DNA from 2 places in the Erwinia psychrophila genome. Region 2 is predicted to be linked to the other one. Evidence: predicted binding sites of a transcription regulator. Region 2 holds the regulator's gene; the other holds the start of a gene.

Region 1 (10,004 bases), 130 kb from region 2:
CATTTTTAACCGCGAAACGGGGCAGTCCTTCCTGGATAACATCCTGTCGCGCGGCGGTTCAGAGGAGCCGATGGAGCTGTTCAAACGCTTCCGGGGCCGCGAGCCGCAGCTGGATGCGATGCTGGAACATTACGGTATCCAGGAATAGTCAGTGAAGATTTGTCTGGTAGATGAAACGGGCGCCGGAGACGGCGCCTTATCCGATCTGGCGGCACGCTGGCAGCTTGAGCACGACGACGAAGCGCCAATGGCGCTGGTGATGACCGGTGAAAGGCTGGAGCTGCGCAAACGTGATGAGCCAAAGCTTGGCGGGATTTTTGTCGATTTCGTCGAGGGTGCCATGGCGCACCGCCGCCGCTTCGGCGGCGGGCGCGGCGAAGCCGTGGCTAAGGCCGTTGGCATTAAAGGCGGCTACCTGCCTGCGGTTGTTGACGCAACGGCAGGCCTGGGCAGAGATGCGTTTGTGCTGGCCTCGCTGGGCTGCCGGGTGCAGATGTTTGAGCGTCATCCGGTGGTGGCGGCTCTGCTGGAGGATGGTCTGCAACGCGGCTATCAGAGTACGGAGATCGGCGGCTGGCTGCGCGAGCGGCTGACGCTGATCCATGCGTCAAGCCTGGATGCGCTTGCCGGCATCGCGGAAAAACCGGACGTGGTCTATCTCGATCCGATGTACCCTCATCGCCAGAAAAGCGCGCTGGTTAAAAAAGAGATGCGGGTATTTCAGACGCTGGTGGGTGCGGATGCGGATGCGGATGGCCTGCTGGAGCCGGCGCGTCGTCTGGCGAAAAAACGCATTGTGGTGAAGCGCCCTGACTATGCGCCGCCGCTGGCCGGCATCGCGACGCAATCAGCCGTGCTGACCAAAAGCCATCGTTTTGATATCTATCCGCCGCTCGGCCAGTAGAAAATGTCCACCGGGCCGCTTCCGGCGCGCAAATTATTCTGAATGGTTATAGCGGCCCTGTCCCGCTGTCGTCAGCATTATCAGGCTACATATTTGGCCTGTGTCCTCGCAGGTTGAGTGAAAAGTGCGTCTGGCGGCAGGCTGTAACCGGTAATAAATACGCGCCGGCGACAGTAAAAATATACGCCGCAAAAGCGAATGAGTGTGCTGTATAAGCGAAGTAAGCGGTAATACTAAAAAAGCGTGCTTGTTTAGCACGCTTTTAAGCTTCCGGAATTAACTGAAATCTGATTTACAGTATTGATGCTGTAAGGCAGCGTTAATCAGGCAGCTAATTTAGTCAGGAAGTTTGAAAAGGAACTCAAATACCCTTGAACGATGCTCAGGCCAAAAGCTTTGTAAGACAGACCGATTTTCTCGCCGATGACGCTGGTCTCAGCAAGCGCATCTAACGTAGTATCAAATTTGGCAGAAACCTGAGCTAATGCGGTATTGACGTTGCCCCGGAATTCGGTCAGTCCAGCGCCGCTAACGGCCGCAATTTCAGTCTGGTTGATTTCTCTCATAAATAATATCCTTATTAAGTGGTTGTGCTTTTTTTGAATGCTTTTTCGCTGCGATGCAGCAGAGAAAGCAAATGAAATATAATGAGAAAAAAGAAGTTTTCCTATAGTAAAATATTTATAAGTGCCGTTCTGACACAAATAATTCATTGGGTGTCAGACTGTTAAAGTGCGGTGCTTTAATAATGGAATATTCTTGTACAGAATTAAAATAAGCTGTCAAGTTTCAGGGTTATGACTTATATCCATCAGTACAGGCATCGCCAGTCAATACAACTGCCTGAACAAGATTACTCCTGTCGATTACGCTGGCAACGGTGAGCAACTATAAAGTTGAAGTGGGTGATTAGCGTGCCGGGAGAAAACAGAACTGGCCGGAACTTAATTTGCACAGAATAGGTGAAAAAAAGCCGGCACAGGCCGGCTTTTTGAACGGCGGCTATTCTTCGTCTGCGTCGCGCAGCGGCACGATCAGCATATCGATATGGACGGTGTTGATCAGCTGACGGGCTGAAGACATCAGCTTGCTCCAGAAGTCCTGATGATGGCCGCAAACGACCAGATCCACGTCATAGCGCTTGATCGCATCAACCAGCACCTGGCCCAGATCGCCGCTGCCGCTGAGGGTTTCAGTCACAGGATAACCCGCGCCGTTTGAAAGATCGGAGAGTGCCGTATGCGTCTCTTCGGAGATGCGTTTCTGCATATCGCCAAGATTAACGTCAATCAGCCCGGTATAGAGATCGGAATAGTTCACGTCCACATGGATCAGGGAAATTTTGGCATCATAGGGACGCGCCATGGAAACCGCTTTAGCAACCAGCAGTTTACTTTCCGGTGAAAGATCCACTGCAATCAAAATGTGTTTATAAGACATATCGAACTCCTTCCATGTGTTGCGGCTGCGCCTTCCCAGACAAGACTGGCCGGGAAGAATAGTAAGTTTCTGAAATCCTTAACGAATAGAAATTGCGATGCGGGATTTCGCGAGGGGGGCGTTAAGCGTACTTCAGCCTCGCCACCTTATTATTCTCTCGCTTTGAAGTATAGGCCGAATTGTTAACAGACGCTTTCCAAACGCGCCTCTTTGGGAGCAGGATCAAACTGTAATTAAGGCTTTTTGCAATGATGCGCCTAACCATGCTGGAATTTTTTTAAGCATATCTCCTACAATGATAATAACGACACGCCATCTCTTGTGGGTAGCGGTCGTACCGCAGTGATAACAACTCTCAGTCAGGTTCAGTTTTGTGGATGGCAAATATCACCAGGGCCGTGCTGGCTTTGCCCGGTGTATCTGCCAGGTTCGTGTTGTCGGGAGGGGATCATGATTAGCACCATCGCGCTTTTCTGGGCTCTTTGTGTCATTTGTTTGATCAATATGGCGCGCTATTTTTCTTCACTCCGCGCGCTGCTGGTGGTACTTCGCGGATGCGACCCTCTGCTGTATCAATATGTTGATGGCGCAGGATTTTTTACTTCACACGGGCAGCCCAGTAAGCAGGTCAGGCTGGTACGCTACATCTGGGCGCAGCGTTATCTCGATCATCACGATGATGAATTTATCCGGCGCTGCGAACGGGTTCGCGGCCAGTTTTTACTGACCAGCGCGCTTTGCGGCCTGGTGCTTATCGGCTTTATGGGATTGCTTATCTGGCACTGAACCGCGCCGGGGGCAAAAAAAAGGGTGAAGCCTGCAGGCTTCACCCTTTTTTATACGTCACACGTTAAATGATAAAGTGCAGCGCAATCCAGTAGAGGCCACCGGATAACAACACCGAGACAGGCAGGGTAAAGACCCAGGCCAGCAGGATGTTTTTGATGGTGCGCCCCTGCACGCCGCCGCCATCAACCAGCATGGTACCGGCGACGGAAGAGGAGAGTACGTGGGTCGTTGAGACGGGCATACCGGTATAACTGGCAACGCCGATAGAGACCGCCGCCGTCATCTGGGCCGACATTCCCTGGGCATAGGTCATCCCTTTTTTACCTATTTTTTCACCGATGGTGGTGGCAACGCGGCGCCATCCAACCAGCGTACCCAGCGACAGCGCAAGCGCCACGGCCACGATAATCCAGACCGGTGCATACTCGACGGTGTTCAACAGATCGTCTTTCAGCTTGCTCAGGAAGCGCTGATCCTCTGCGCTGGTATCTGGCAGCTTAGCCGCCTTCTCCGCGGTATCGGAGACGCACATCAGCAGGCGACGCAGCTGCGCACGCTGATCAACGCTTAGCGCATCGTAGCTCTGCAGATTGTCCAGCATACCTTTGACGCGGGCGATGGCGGGAAGCGCGCGGGAAGCATCACAGTGGAACTCCGTTGTGCCACCCGGATTTTCCTGCGGCGTTGGCACCGCAGGCGGCGCCATCTGCACGATACGCGTCAGCGCATCACCGTGCTGCTGGTAATACTGCTCCAGATTGTGTACTGCATCGCGGGTGCGGGTAATGTCGTAGCCTGAAGCGTTCATGTTGACCACGAACCCTGCAGGCGCCACGCCAATCAGCACCAGCATGATCAAACCGATGCCTTTCTGACCATCATTAGCGCCGTGCGAATAGCTCACGCCAATGGCAGAAACGATCAGCGCGATACGGGTCCAGAACGGCGGCTTTTTCTTGCCGTCAATCTTCTCACGCTCCGCAGGCGTCATATGGATCCGGCGACGTTTCTTGGTGCCGCTCCAGTAGCGACGAAGGATAAAGCACAGCCCACCCGCAATGACCAGACCGACAATCGGAGAGATCACCAGCGACATAAATATGCCGATCATTTTCGGGATGTTAAGGGCTTCGACGATAGAATTGCCGGTCATAAAGGCGTTGGTCAGGCCAATGCCGATAATGGCCCCGATGAGGGTATGGGAGCTGGACGCCGGCAGACCAAAATACCAGGTGCCGAGGTTCCAGATAATCGCAGCCAGCAGCATGGAAAAGACCATGGCTAACCCGTGAGCCGATCCCACATTCAACAGCAGATCGGTGGGAAGCAAATGAACGATAGCATAAGCAACGCTCAGCCCGCCCAACAGTACCCCAAAGAAGTTAAAGACCCCTGCCATTACCACCGCCAGTTGCGATCGCATTGCGCGGGTATAAATCACAGTTGCCACCGCGTTTGCCGTGTCGTGGAAGCCGTTGATGGCTTCGTAAAACAGAACAAAGAGCAGAGCGAGTACCAGTAACAGGCCGGTATGATAATCGAGACCAGCAAACAGATGTAGCATAAGCGTTACGCCATTTTGGAGGACATGAACGCGGCGCATTATCAGCGACAAACCGCACCCGGGGAAAGTGAAATATAGACTTTTTTTGACAGTAATGTGTCAAAAGAGCGTGTTTACGGGAGCATTCTTTATGAATATCATAAAGTTACAAAATGTTTCGGCGATGAAGCTTGTGTTACGCTGGCTTCAGCCCGCTCAACTCTCTACAATCAGCGTTTTTTCGCGGCGGGGCAGGCTCAGTGGAACAGTTTGACGTTATTATCATCGGTGCCGGTGCGGCTGGCCTGTTCTGTGCCGCTCAGGCGGGGCAGCGCGGCAGGCGCGTTCTGCTGCTGGATAATGGTAAAAAGGCCGGACGTAAAATTCTGATGTCCGGCGGCGGGCGCTGTAACTTTACCAACCTCTATACTGAACCTGCTGCTTACCTCTCCCATAACCCGCATTTCTGTAAATCCGCACTGGCGCGCTATACCCAGTGGGATTTTATCGATCTGGTCAACCGTCACGGCATCGCCTGGCATGAGAAGACCTTAGGGCAGCTTTTTTGCGACGATTCGGCCCAGCAGATTGTCGATATGTTGCTGAAAGAGTGCGAGGCGGGCAGCGTCAATTTGCGGCTGCGCAGTGAAGTGCTGGGCGTGGCGCACGACGACGAAAGCGGTTATACCCTGACGCTGAACGGCAGCACTGTGCGGGCGGAAAAGCTGGTTATTGCCTCTGGCGGCCTGTCGATGCCGGGGCTGGGCGCCTCTCCCTTCGGCTATAAACTGGCGGAACAGTTTGGCCTGAAGGTTTTCCCGACCCGCGCCGGTCTGGTGCCCTTCACCCTGCATAAACCGCTGCTTGAACAGCTCAATGCGCTGTCCGGCGTGGCGGTGCCTTCGGTATTGACCGCCGAAGAGGGGACCACGTTTAAAGAAGCGCTGCTGTTTACCCATCGCGGCCTTTCCGGTCCGGCGGTGCTTCAGCTCTCCAGCTACTGGCAGCCCGGCGAGTTTGTCACCATCGATCTTTCGCCCGAGCGTGATCTACAAGCTTTCCTTAATGAAGAGCGGGACGCGCATCCGAACCAGAGTCTGAAAAACAGCCTGGCGAAAGTGCTGCCCCGCCGTCTTGTGGAATGCCTTCAGCAGCTTGGCAACGTGCCGGAGTGTACGCTGAAACAGCTGAACGCCCGCCAGCAGAGCGAGGTGGTGACGTCGCTGCACCAGTGGCGGGTGCAGCCGAACGGCACGGAAGGTTACCGTACCGCCGAGGTCACGCTGGGTGGGGTAGATACCAGCGTGCTCTCTTCTAAAACGATGGAGGCCAAAGCGGTGCCCGGTCTCTATTTCATCGGGGAAGTGGTGGACGTGACCGGCTGGCTCGGCGGCTATAATTTCCAGTGGGCCTGGTCTTCCGCCTGGGCTTGTGCACAGGCGCTGTGACTCTAGGCGGCAGGCTTTGTCCCTTAAGATCCACGTTCTCCCTCAGGCAACGCCTCAGAATAAGCGTCGTTCATGAGCCGGACAGCGCCTGGGAAATAAAGATTGCTACGTCTCTCTTACAACAAAAAGATATTCGGAGGCAGCCTGTAAAGACTGCCTTAGTTGGACTTTACACGACGAGATCATGATCCCCGGTGCGTAACGGTGCGGCCCATTTGCGGAAAGAGACAACAGCCAGCATCAGACCTAATGCGCCGGAAATCGCCCCAATGTAACCGACCGAGGAGAGTGACAGTTCAAGACTGACCGTTTTCCCCAGCAGCGCGCCGGCGCCAATCCCAATATTGAAGATCCCCGAAAACATGGCCATGCCGATGTCAGTGGCTTCGGGGGCCAGCGTCAATACTTTCATCTGCATGCCCATGCCGATAATCATGAAGGCGATGCCCCATAAGGCGCATAACGCCACCAGTCCGCCGGTGCTGTGTGCCACGGTGACCATCAGGGCAAGGCACACAGTCAGAAGTGCGATAGCGCCAGTTAACAAAGCAGACAGGTGTTTCTCGCCTAACTTGCTAAAAATGATGCTGCCTGAGATGCCTGCAATGCCAAATATCAGCAGTAAAACCGTCGCAAAATTATGGCTCTTACCCGATATCTGCTGGACGAAAGGCTCGATATAAGTAAAGGCACAAAAATGTGCTGTGACCACCAGTACCGTCAGGAGATAGACGCTAATCAGCGCCGGGTTGCGGAGTAAGCCGGGTAAACTTTTGACCGAACCGCTCTGCTCAGAGTTTACCTGAGGCATGATTTTAATAATCATAGCCAGCAAGACCATTGAGGCGACGCCAATCACCAGAAAGGTGATGCGCCATCCAAAACTCTGGCCAATAATGCGGCCTAAAGGCAAGCCTAAAACGGACGCCAGCGCCGTTGCCGTAGCCAGAAGGCCAAGCGCCTGAGCGCGTTTGCCTGCAGGCGCCAGTCGGATAGCCAGCGAGGCGGTAATGGACCAGAACAGCGCATGCGACAGCGCCACTCCTGCCCGGCTGACCAGCAGGACATTAAAATTCCACGCCACAAAAGATAAAATATGGCTACAGGCGAACAGGCCAAACAGGGCGATCAGTAATACGCGCCGGTCAATTTTGCTGGTCATCAGCATCAAAGGCAGTGACATGAGAGCCACAATCCAGGCATAGATGGTCAGCATGATGCCTGACTGAGCGCTTTCCATGCCGAAACTGTGCCCAATGTCCGTCAGCAGACCAACAGGAATATATTCCGTCGTGTTAAAAATGAACGCTGCCACTGCGAGGGTTAACACGCGTAGCCAGGCTACCTTTCTGGATACTGTCTGTAGTTCTGCCATAATCATCCCCCCGAAAATTCAGCCGGCAATGTTAAGGCTCCCCGCCGACGGCATTCAAGGAAATTGTGACCTTCGTCGCATTTTTAGCATAAATAAACACAGCGCATTAATTTTTTTTATGGCGGCGATTAAGTTTGTTAAAAACAGTGAGCCCGTGCATCTGAACAAAGTAATTTTCGCTTCCCTGAAGTGAAAAGCGCTGCTATTTTGGAAGTGATTGTTTCCTTAAGTGAGCTGCAATGAACAAGACAGGTTATCCTCAGAATAAAAGCCGGGAACGCGGGCGACCACGGGAATTTGATATGGATCTTGCGCTGGATATGGCGATGATCGTTTTCCGTCAGAAGGGGTTTCACGCTTCCTCCATCGCCGATTTAGGCGAAGCTATGGGACTTACCGCCGGCAGTATTTATAAAGCCTTCCAGGATAAGCGAACCCTGTTTCTGCGCGTATTCGAGCGGTACACCGCTTTGCGCCATGCGGAGCTGAAGCAGCGGCTGGAACCATTTCCGACGGGCCGTGAGCAGCTGGCTGAATTGCTGCGTTTTTACATTGATTCCGCATCTACGCTGGAAGGAAGGCGCGGCTGCCTGGTCGTCGGCAGTATGAATGAACTGCGGATCCTGGACCCGGAAGTGTCAGAACTGGTGTTTCAGGCCGTCATGCGCAACAAGCAAAATCTTATCTCCCTACTGCGCCTGGGTCAGAATGACGGATCGGTATCCGCCAGCCTGAATGTTGAATCGGCGGCAGGGCTGCTGCTCTGTCTGGTATTCGGCATGCGCGTTGTGGGTAAAGTTGAAGACGTAACGGAGAAAGAGGAAACGATACGGCTGGCGATGAAGCTGCTCGATTAAAAAATTTACCCATTTAGGAAATGATTGCTTTCTTAATGTCGGCGTTGTCTGCACAGGCAGAAAATCAAAATGAGAAGGAATGACGATGCAAAATCGCGAGTCAGAGACCAATGAAATGTCACCGCTGCGCCGGGCCGATGCAAAACCTGTCGCCTGGAACGACAGTAGCCTGAGCGGCTTTGAGCATGCCTACGCAACGGTAGATGGCGTCAGAATGCATTACGTTATGGGCGGCAATCCCCAGGGGGAGACGCTGGTTTTGCTGGCTGGCTTTCCGCAAAGCTGGTATGCCTGGCGTAAAGTCATGCAGCAGATGGGCGAGTCTTACCAGATCATTGCGCTTGATCTGCCCGGTCAGGGCGATTCTGACCGTCCGCAGGAGGGTTATGATACCTGCTCGCTGGCCGGGAAGGTTCACGGGTTGCTGGGTCAGCTTAAGGTAGACGCTTATTATCTGGCGGCTCACGACGTGGGAGCCTGGGTCGCCTGGCCCTACGCCGCGCGCTACGGTAGTGAGGTCAAACGTCTCGCCTTACTGGACGCCGGTATTCCTGGCGTCACCCTGCCGGACGCCCTGCCGGTGACGGCTGATAAGGCCTGGAAAACCTGGCATTTCGCCTTTCACATGATTGCCGATCTTCCCGAAGCGTTGATTACCGGTCGTGAACGCCTCTATCTTGAATGGTTCCTGAAAAGGAAAACGGCATGCCCGGATGTGTTCACAGATGAAGATATTAATGAGTACCTGCGCGTGTTATGCGCCAGCGGTGGATTACGGGCAGGGCTGGCTTATTACCGATCGGTTGCGCTTTCCGCTGCGCAAAACAGCGAGTTAAAAGCGAAAGGGAAGCTCAACATGCCGTTGCTGGCCGTCAGTGCTGAATATGGATCGATAGCCGATATGGCTGCCCCTCTGCGTCCTTTTGCTGAAGATGTCTCCGGCGTGCTTATTCCTCACTGCGGACATTTCATTCCCGAAGAGCAGCCCCAGGCTGTCGCTGAAGTCTTAAGCCAGTTCTTTGTGCCGACCGCAGATAGCCGGACGGGCTGATGTCGCCAATACAGTGCCGCGGGTCAGCAAAAGTCTGCATCCTGCCACTTTCACGTCCGCGTCTGTTTAAAGAGATCGTATCTCCCCGTTAAGGGGAGATACGGATAATCTGCCGGGTCACCGCCATGGCGGACTCAAAGGGCGCGGTATTGCGGACTATCTTGACCATGACGCTGGCGCCAAGCCAGAGCTGGTAGAGACTTTCTGCCACTTTGCCCGGTTGGTCCTCAATGCGCAGTGAACCTTCAGCCACGCCCGCCGCTAACGCCTGCGCCAGGCGAGAAATAATCCCTGAGGTGCCAGCTTTCAGCGTCAGACGCATACTGTCAGAGAGATCGGCCACTTCCGCACCCAGCTTCACCGCCAGGCATTTGCCCTGACAGTCGGAAAACGACTGCGAGTCCTGCCACTGCTGCCAGTAGTTCATCAGCCGTTGCGCCATAGTGTTACCCGGCTGGCTCAGCGTATGGTCAAGTTCCGCCAGATAATCATCAAAATAGCGCTGCAGCATCGCCACGCCAAACGCCTCTTTTGACGGGAAATAGTGATAAAAAGATCCCTTCGGCACACCGGCGTCGGTCAGGATCTCATTCAGTC
Region 2 (10,004 bases):
AAAAGGCAGCCAACTCTCTTTAGGTAAACGTGGCGTCTGCGGCAGATCGCCCACCGCCCGCATCGGGCCGGAAACCAGATACTGAATTAAAAAGAGGGCGACATAATTTGCCATCAGCGAGATAAGAACGTCATTACCGCCAAACCTTACCCGCAAATAGCCTACCCAGCCTGCCCAGAGCGAACCGGCTGCGAAAGCGGCCAGGATAACCGCGGGCCAGTAGCCCCAAACGGGCAACGCCCACGGCATACCCTGTGGCGTGCCAGACAGCGCCACCCAGCTTGCCGCCGCAGCCCCCACTAAAAAACAGCCTTCAAATCCGATATAGCCCAGCCCTGCCCGCCAGATCACAATCGTGCCGAGCGCGATCAGGATCAGCGGCGTGGCCTGTACCAACGTCAATCCTGCCCCGCGGAGCGACCCGAAAGCTTCGCGAAACAGAAAGCCATAGGCGCTGAGGGGATCGCCGCCAAAGGGAATAAACAGCAGGCCGGCAAGCACGAAAGCCACCAGCATCGCGCCCAGAGTAGTAGCGGCAATGGCCGTGGAGGAGTCCGCTGGAGCCAGCCTTTTTTCAAGCAGCCTGATCATTGTCTGCCCCTGAGGAAAGTTTGCCGCCAGCCATCAGCTCGCCCAGCTTTTCTGGCGTCGCTTCTGAAGCATCAAGAATGCCGGCGATTTGTCCGCTGTACATCACGGCTATGCGGTCAGAAAGATTGAGGATCTCTTCCAGTTCAGCGGAGATCATCACAATGGCGCACCCGCTCTCGCGGGCGGCCAGCAGAGCCTGCCATACGGCCTCTACTGCGCCCACATCCAGGCCTCGCGTAGGCTGCTCAACTATCAGCAGCCGCGGTTTGCGTGCCACTTCCCGGCCCAGAATTAATTTTTGCAAATTGCCGCCGGAGAGTTTTCCCGCTTCGAAGTCGATGTCGGGCGTGCGAACCCGGAAGTGATTAATTATCGCTCTGGCATGAAGAGCGATTTTCTTGCGATCCAGCAGCCAGCCGCGGGCATGCGTAAAAGTTTGCTGCGCGCCCAGCATGGCGTTATCAGCTATAGAGAGGGAAGTAACTGACCCCACGCCACGGCGATCGGCGGGTATAAACCCCACGCCTTTAGCGCGCCGTCCCGCTGTTGAAAGTTCAGTAATATCCTCGGCTCCCAGCCAGATGCGGCCAGCTTCTACTTCACGCAGATTCAGTAAGGCATCCGCCAGTTCCGACTGCCCGTTCCCGTCTACGCCCGCAATGCCCAGGATTTCTCCGGCGGCCACTTTCAGCGAGGCGCGCCAGATCTTTTGCTGTCCCGCTTCATCCCGCACGGCAATATTGTCCACATGCAGCACCTCCTGCCCGGGTTGGCAGGGGGATTTTTCCACCCGCAGCACCACGTCACGCCCGACCATGCGTCGTGCCAGATCGGTTTCTGAGGTTTCAGCCACCGCCACGGTATCGATCATCCTGCCGCCACGCATTACGGAAACGCGGTCAGCTACTGCCATGATTTCATAGAGTTTATGCGTCACAATAATGATCGAGCGACCTTCCGCACGCAGGGATTTCAGCGTGGCGAAAAGCCCGGATTTCTCCTGCGGCGTGAGCACGGCGGTTGGCTCATCCAGGATCAGGACGCTGGCATCACGATAGAGCAGCTTGAGGATCTCCACCCGCTGCTGCACGCCAATCGGTAAATGCTGCACCTGCGCCCAGGGATCGATCGCTAACCCATGTCGATCGGACAGATGTTGCAGGCGGGCAGCGGCCGTCCGTAAATTCAGGTGGCCGCTATGACTCTCTTTCAGTCCGAGGATCACGTTCTCCACCACGGTCATGGGCTGTACCAGCATAAATTCCTGATGCACCATGCCGATGCCGCAGGCGATGGCATCGCCGGGATCGCGTAGCGTAACGGGCTTTCCGGCTATGACGATCTCCCCCTCATCGGGTTGATAAAGCCCATAGAGGATCTGCATCAGGGTACTTTTCCCCGCGCCGTTTTCACCGAGCAGAGCATGAATTTCGCCTGATGCAACCTGCATCGACACACGGTCATTGGCCGTGACGCGCGCAAAACGTTTGGTAATGTTATTGAGCGCAACGCGGACTGGAGGAGCTGGTGTCATGACAGAGGATCCTTTGCTTACACTGCAGGAACGATGCTGCCGTTATCCAGCTGCTGCCAGATAGCCGTGAATTTCTGCCAGGCTTCGGGGCTGACCAGCTTGCTGTTGAACTGCTCGCTGCCATGCACCACAGACCAGGCCTTCGCCACCGTGGGCGACCACTCTTTGCCACCCATAAAGGTTTTTGCCCCGACCGAGTGACCGACCTCCTGCACCATCCAGTCAAGATTCTGTTTCAGACTGCAGGCGATATAATCAGGCGAGACATCTTTTTGATCGGCATAGCAGCCTATGGCTTTGACTTTAGCCGCCGCCGCACCCTGCAGAGCGCCTAATCCGGTGACATCCGCGGCGTGCCAGATAACATCTGCGCCGTTGCCAATCATCGTTGTGGCAGCCTCTCGCCCTTTCGCCGCGTTATCATAGTCGCCGGTGACCACACCCAAACCTTTCACGCCCGGACGCGTTTTTTCCGCGCCAGCAATAAAGGCGCGCATCATCGCCTGCTGCGTGGGGTTGTCACCGCCGCCCACAAAGCCTACGGCTCTGCCCTTATCAGAGATCAGCGCAGCCAGAGCGCCAGCCGCATAGGCAGCCTGCAGGTAAGCCAGGTTGACATACTCCACGTTGTCCACCACCTTCTCGTCAGGTTTAAAGGTGGAGGCGAAGAAGTCAGTATCAGGGTAATCAGGCGCGATTTCCGCAAAGGCGGAGCCATACTCAAAACTGTGGCCAATGATCAGGGTGAAACCGTCATCTGCATAGCCTCTGATCACCTGCTCCATTTGAGCCTGCGGCACGCTTTCGCTCCAGGCGACCGTAAACCCCTCTTTCTTCAGAGCCTGTAACCCCTGGTAAGCCAGCATGCTCCAGCCACCATCGGCAACGGAGCCGGGCAACAACAGCGCTATTTTGATAGTTTTATCGGCGGCCAGCGCGTTGCCGGACAGTAACGGTGCCAGCGTGGGCAGCAACACCGCGCCCGCCAGCATTTTTGCAAATCCCCTGCGACTTACACCTGCCATTTTTTATGCCCCCTCAGCTCAAGATGATTCAGTTATGCCGCGATTTTCGTTACCTTAAAAGCACGTATTTTCGTACTCATTGATGCCTTAAAGGCAACGCACGGAGATTTTCATGCTGCAACATCGGCTCTGGACCTATCTGGATGAGGTCGCTCGCAGTGGGTCAATTCGTAAAGCCGCTGGCCGGCTGCATATCTCTGCTTCCGCCATTAATCGCCAGATCCTGGCGCTGGAGGAGGAGTTGGGGACACCCTTATTCCAACGTCTGCCGCGTAAAATGGTGTTAACAGCCGCGGGGGAAGTGCTGATTCATCACGTGCGGCAAACGTTTAAAGAGCTGGAATGGGCACAAATCAAGATTGAGGAGCTAAAGGGGCTGAGACGGGGCGAGGTCACGGTAGCGATGATGAGCGGGCTGGCAGCCAATCTTATTCCACGTATGGCAGCAGAGTTTCGCAGGGCGAATCCACGCGTAAAACTGATCCTCAGGCAAATGACCACGGGGGAAGATATTACCAGCGCAGTCGCTTCAGGAGAGGCGGATTTAGGGCTGGGGTTCGACTTTGATCTGCCGCCTTCTCTGCGCAAACTGGGCAGTGCGGTGGGCAGACTGGGCGCAGTAGTTGCGCCGGGCCATCCCCTGGCGGATAAAACCAGCCTCCGCCTGAGCGACTGTGTTCCTCATTCTCTGGTTATCGCTGATAAATCGATGGTTATCCGTCCCTATCTGAACGAGCTGTTTTCCAGGGCGATGGTAACTGTGCATCCTGTTATCGAAACAAATTCGATTGAGGTGATGCGCCAGGCCGCGATGGTTGATCAGGCCTTAACTTTTTTAACGCCGTTTGATATCGAATTCGATTTGCGTAGCGGGCGTTTAATCTATATCCCGGTGAGAGAGCTCTCACAGCAGGCGCAGACCTTAATGCTGATAGGGCACGATCGCGGAACCAGCGCCATCGGCAGCGTACTGGCGGAGACGATAAAAACCATGATGAACCAGATGGCGTAATCACCTGAGGAAGCTGCCCTGTTCAGCCATCCGGCAAAACCGGGGCAGCAGTAAGGCGCTCTCAGCGCTGGAAAGAGGGGGTAAAGGCCTGCACTTCCTGAATCAGTTTGATTAAGGCTTCCGCCGCGCGGTCGGTCTCAATCTTTCCGCGCTCCGCGTCAGCCGCCGCCGCGTTTCCGGTGGTCCCGGAGGGGTGAAGGTCTTCAGCCATCCAGCCAAATCCCACGCCGCCTTCAGGCGTCAGAATACCGCCCTTTTCAGCCAGCGCTACGGAGGCGGACACGAAATTTTCGGCATGCGCCATTTGCACCAGCTCGGGATGTAAATGGAGCATCACGCTGGTTTCCGATTCGCCACCGTGGATGCCATGCTGCAACTCTTCAGCGCAAAACAGATCGGCAGAATCGATCGTGCGGAACCAGCTCGCCCCCACGGCAAACATCTTCAGCTCAATCCGCAACTGACGGCAGACAATTTCCATCAGCTGGGGCTGGCCGCCGTGTGAGTTCCAGAAAATAAGCTTGCGGATCCCTGCCCGCCAGGCGCTTTTAGCCACTTCAAACCAGACGTTACCCAGCAGATCATAAGGAAGTGTTAAGGTGCCCGGGAAGTTAAGGTGCTCGTCTGACTTACCGATGGGCAGAGCCGGAAGGATCAGGACCGGCAGATTTTCAGGCATCATCTCCACCGCACGGGCGATGATGCCAGCATTGATCGCCGCATCCACCCTGACAGGCAGATGAGGGCCATGCTGCTCTACGGCCCCAATCGGCAATATGGCGATAACCTTGTCCATTTCCAGCTCGCTGAACTCACGGGTAGAGAGATCCCACCACCAGCGAGAAGAAGGCATATTCATAAAGCGTACTCTCCTGCACAGTTTTTTTCAGTCTGCGCGTTTTTACGTCCTGATTGAAGCAGCAAAATTGCGGCGGAGCGTTGCTTTTTAAGCATCAGAAGGCGGCAGAGATGACATCCACGCCTGAAACATGGTAACAATGCGAAGCGACTTTTCTCAGGGAGTTATCTGCCATGTCAGCTAAACATCCGGTGATTGCCGTTACCGGTTCAAGCGGTGCGGGGACCACAACAACCAGTACCGCTTTCAGAAAAATATTTCAGCAGCTTGGACTGCACGCAGCCGAACTGGAAGGGGACAGTTTTCACCGATTTACGCGCCCCGAGATGGATATGGCGATCCGTAAAGCGCGCGATATGGGTCGCCATATCAGCTATTTCGGCCCCGATGCAAATGACTTCGCGCTGCTGGAAAACACCTTTGTGGAATATGGCCTTAACGGCAGCGGCCAGTCACGAAAATATCTGCACACCTATGATGAAGCCGTGCCATGGAATCAGGTGCCGGGAACCTTTACGCCCTGGCAGCCGCTGCCGGAGCCGACGGACGTGCTCTTCTATGAGGGTCTGCATGGTGGCGTGGTTACGCCGCATAACAACGTCTCGCAGCATGTGGATTTGCTGGTGGGCGTGGTCCCCATCGTTAACCTGGAGTGGATCCAGAAGCTGGTCCGGGATACCAGCGAACGGGGGCACTCGCGGGAAGCCGTTATGGACTCGGTTGTGCGATCGATGGAGGACTACATTAACTTCATTACGCCGCAGTTCTCACGTACCCATATTAATTTCCAGCGCGTCCCTACTGTTGATACCTCGAATCCCTTTGCGGCCCGGGCTATCCCTTCGCTGGATGAAAGCTTTGTGGTGATCCATTTCCAGGCGCTGGAAGATATCGACTTCCCCTACCTGCTGTCGATGCTACAGGGCTCGTTTATCTCCCATATCAATACGCTGGTGGTGCCCGGCGGGAAAATGGGCTTAGCGATGGAGCTGATTATGGGACCGCTGGTCAAACGGCTGATAGAAGGGAAAAAGATTGAGTAAGCCCCGCGCACGGGGCCGGGGGCTGACTATACTGCGATAACTTCATAGCTGTGGGTAATCTCCACGCCTTTGCCCAGCATCAGCGCTACAGAGCAGTACTTCTCGGCAGAGAGATCCACCGCGCGGGAGACTGCTTTGTCGCCCAGCGCCTTACCGGTTACGATAAAATGCAGATTGATATGGGTAAAGAGACGCGGGGCCTCTTCGCGGCGTTCAGAGGTGAGCTTAACCTCACAGTCCGTGACCTCATGGCGCCCTTTTTGCAGAATAGAGACCACGTCAATGGCGCTACAGCTACCGGCCGCCATCAGCACCATTTCCATCGGGCTGGGGGCTTTATCGCCCGCATTGCCATCCATCAGCACCTGATGGCCCGATGAGGATTCTCCCAAAAAGGTCAGCCCCTCTACCCATTTAACACGAGCTTCCATAACAAACTCCTCTAATTCATTCAGTTAACGTCAGATTACGCTTTAGCGACAAAAACGGCAACGCCGCAGATTTCCCGCTATGCTGAAGCGAGACAACAGAAGACACTCATTCAAAGCTGTGTTACAAACAAAGCTGTAATATCTTCGCCAGTACTCTACATACGTGGCGAAACGGAACACCATAACGAGCCAGGCCCTGAACCGGGGTCAGGATAAATTCCCTGAAAGGGAACGCTTGACTTTTTCAACGCCTGACAGGGAACTCTGCCCCCTGTGTTTAGGCACGATGACAACAGAGGATAACAGCGAATGGTTCTCGGCAAACCGCAAACAGACCCGACACTTGAATGGTTCCTGTCACATTGCCATATTCATAAGTATCCATCCAAAAGCACGCTGATTCACCAGGGTGAAAAAGCGGAAACCCTCTACTATATCGTCAAGGGCGCGGTAGCGGTGCTGATTAAGGATGAAGAAGGCAAAGAGATGATCCTCTCTTACCTCAACCAGGGTGATTTTATTGGTGAGCTTGGCCTGTTTGAAGAAGGTCAGGAGCGCAGCGCGTGGGTACGCGCTAAATCCGCCTGCGAAGTGGCTGAAATTTCTTATAAAAAGTTTCGTCAGCTGATTCAGGTTAACCCTGACATCCTGATGCGTCTCTCTTCACAGATGGCACGTCGCCTCCAGGTCACCTCCGAGAAAGTGGGCAATTTAGCTTTCCTCGATGTGACAGGTCGCATCGCGCAAACCCTTCTGAATCTGGCCAAGCAGCCGGATGCGATGACCCACCCAGACGGAATGCAAATCAAAATCACCCGTCAGGAGATTGGTCAGATTGTTGGCTGCTCACGCGAAACGGTTGGCCGGATCCTGAAAATGCTGGAAGATCAGAACCTGATCTCCGCACACGGCAAGACCATCGTCGTCTACGGTACCCGTTAACCAGCCCCAATCCATGGCGCAACTTCGCCGTTGCGCCTTTCTCACTGGTACGGAAGGATGTGGCGCCGACTGATCTATCACCCCGAAGTTAACTATGCACTGCGTCAAACGCTGGTGCTTTGTCTCCCGGTCGCTATCGGATGGCTATTGGGTGATTTGCAAAAAGGACTGCTCTTTTCGTTAGTGCCTGCCTGTTGCAATATCGCCGGTCTCGATACGCCCCATAAACGTTTTTTCAAACGCCTGATCGTTGGCGGCACCCTGTTTGCCTTCAGCAGCTTCCTTATCCAGTATCTTGGCAATCACCAGGTTCCCTTACCGGCCACGCTTTTTGTGATGGCCCTGCTGCTAGGGGTTACCGGAGAGATCAGCCCGCTGCACGGCAGGCTGCTGCCGGCGTCACTGATCGCCGCCATTTTTACGCTCAGCCTGGCCGGGCGGATGGCGATCTGGGTGCCACCGATGCTCTATATTCTGGGCACCATCTGGTACGGCGTATTTAACTGGTTCTGGCTCTGGCTGTGGAAAGAGCAGCCAATGCGTGAGACGCTCAGCCTGCTTTATCGCGAACTCGCTGACTACTGCGAAGCAAAATACAGCATGCTGACGCAGCTGACCGATCCTGAAAAAGCGCTCCCGCCCCTGCTGGCACGCCAGCAAAAAGCGGTCGATCTGATCACCACCTGCTACCAGCAGATGCATATGCTGGCCGCCGGCCGGGATAATCATCATCAGCGCCTGACCCGCGCATTTCAGGTCGCTCTCGATTTACAGGAGCACATTGCGGTCAGCCTGCACCAGCCTGAAGAAGTGCAGAAGCTGGTTGAACAGAGCCACGCTGAGGCGGTGATCCGCTGGAACGCCCGGACGATTGCGGCCCGGCTACGCGAACTTGCCGATGACATCCTCTATCATAAGCTGCCCGGGCGCTTTTCAATGGACAAGCAGCTGCACGCGCTGGAAAAGATCGCCAGACAGCATCCTGATAATCCCGTTGGCCATTTCTGCTCCTATCATTTCAGCCGGATAAGCCGCCTGCTGCGCCACCAGCGCCCCCTTTATAAACGGGACCTGATGGCCGACCGCCAGCGCCGCCTGCCGCTGCTGCCCGCCATTAAAAGCTACCTCTCGCTGCGCTCGGCGGCGCTTCGTACCGCCGGGCGTTTTGCCGTCATGCTCACGTTCGCCAGCTCGCTGGCCCTCTTTTTTCATCTGCCAAAACCTTACTGGATACTGATGACGATCATGTTTGTCAGTCAGAACGGTTACAGCGCGACACGCGTCCGCATCCAGCACCGTGCGCTGGGCACGCTTGCGGGACTGATCGTCGCCGCACTGACGCTACGTCTTCAGGTGCCGGAGCCGATAGTGCTGCTGGTGATGCTGATTATTACCCTGGTGAGCTACCTGTTTATCCGTAAGTACTATGGTCTGGCGACGATCGGTTTTACGGTTACGGCCGTTTACTCGCTCCAGCTGCTTTCGCTTAACGGCGCAGACTTCCTGCTGCCGCGCCTGCTGGATACGCTGATGGGCTGCCTGATCGCCTTCGCCGGGATGATCTGGCTCTGGCCGCAGTGGCAGAGCGGTCTGCTGCGGCAAAATGCGCATGACGCGCTGGAAGTCTGGCAGGAAGCGTTGCAGCTGCTGCTGGGCAGCAAGCAGAACCCCGAAAAGCTGGCTTACCAGCGGATGCGGGCCAACCAGGCGCATAACGCGCTGTTTAACTCGCTGAACCAGGCGATGCAGGAGCCAGGTTTCGATCCCAGCTATCTTGCCGATATGAAGCTGTGGGTAACGCACGGTCAGTTTATTGTTGAACACATCAACGCAATGACGATCCTGGCCCGCGAGCATACGATGCTGACGCCGTCGCTGGCGGAGCGCTATCTTCAGTCGTGTGAAATTGCCTTACAGCGCTGCCAGCAGCGGCTGGAATATGACGGCCCGGGCTCGGAAAGTAACGTGCTGGAATCGCAGGGGGAGTTCAGTCAGGGCCCCGTAACGATCATGGAGCGGCATATCAAGCGGATACTGGATCACCTCAGCGCGATGCACACCATCTCTTCCCTGGCATGGATCACCCGGCCACACCATGGGAACTGGCTGTCGAGAAAGTTAAGAAAAGCATCCGGAGCGTGATGGCAAAGAGGAGATGCGAATTTTCTGGAGCAGAACGGGGGAAGGAAATATCCCTCCCCCTCTGGTTCAGGCGAAAATTTTACCGACAGCCGCCGCGAAACGGGCCATGCCCTCTTCAATATCTGTCGGTTCAATCACCAGCGAAGGCGCAAAGCGGATAACGTCGGTGCCGGCAGTGAGGATCATTACCCCTTCGTCCGCAGCCGCATTCAGTATGTCCCGGGCTTTTCCGGCGTGTTGCGGTTTGAGCGCAGCACCAATCAGTAAGCCCTTGCCCCGGATTTCGCTGAACAGATCCCACTTCGCATCTATCGCCTTCAGCGCCGAGACAAACTGTTCACGCCGGGTTTCCACGCCGCTGAGGACCTCATCGGTATTGATAATATCCAGCGCCGCCTCGGCCACGGCACAGGCCAGCGGGTTGC

Evidence for each region. The regulator CRP, encoded in region 2, controls carbon source genes, mostly activating them, when cyclic AMP is high. The targets are predictions, from matches to a motif close to ATGTGANNNNNNTCACAT.
Region 1: the regulator CRP is predicted to act here: its motif matches at 7,563-7,580, upstream of AAH446_RS11965 (sugar transporter).

What each region holds. Positions count from the first base shown of each region.
Region 1 is NZ_JBCHVB010000004.1:180,992-190,995, reverse strand. Features, by position in the region: gene prlC (oligopeptidase A) at 1-148, shown strand, start outside; gene rsmJ (16S rRNA (guanine(1516)-N(2))-methyltransferase RsmJ) at 152-904, shown strand; gene AAH446_RS11990 (hypothetical protein) at 1,228-1,470, opposite strand; gene uspA (universal stress protein UspA) at 1,907-2,344, opposite strand; gene uspB (universal stress protein UspB) at 2,795-3,130, shown strand; gene pitA (inorganic phosphate transporter PitA) at 3,195-4,697, opposite strand; gene AAH446_RS11970 (BaiN/RdsA family NAD(P)/FAD-dependent oxidoreductase) at 4,937-6,124, shown strand; gene AAH446_RS11965 (sugar transporter) at 6,294-7,499, opposite strand; gene AAH446_RS11960 (TetR/AcrR family transcriptional regulator) at 7,739-8,356, shown strand; gene AAH446_RS11955 (alpha/beta fold hydrolase) at 8,442-9,407, shown strand; gene AAH446_RS11950 (TetR/AcrR family transcriptional regulator) at 9,496-10,004, opposite strand, start outside.
Region 2 is NZ_JBCHVB010000004.1:54,318-64,321, forward strand. Features, by position in the region: gene AAH446_RS11400 (ABC transporter permease) at 1-591, opposite strand, end outside; gene AAH446_RS11405 (ABC transporter ATP-binding protein) at 575-2,125, opposite strand; gene AAH446_RS11410 (BMP family protein) at 2,143-3,150, opposite strand; gene AAH446_RS11415 (LysR family transcriptional regulator) at 3,263-4,162, shown strand; gene AAH446_RS11420 (creatininase family protein) at 4,224-5,021, opposite strand; gene AAH446_RS11425 (phosphoribulokinase) at 5,195-6,064, shown strand; gene AAH446_RS11430 (OsmC family protein) at 6,091-6,495, opposite strand; gene crp (cAMP-activated global transcriptional regulator CRP) at 6,805-7,437, shown strand; gene AAH446_RS11440 (YccS/YhfK family putative transporter) at 7,495-9,579, shown strand; gene argD (bifunctional acetylornithine/succinyldiaminopimelate transaminase) at 9,646-10,004, opposite strand, start outside.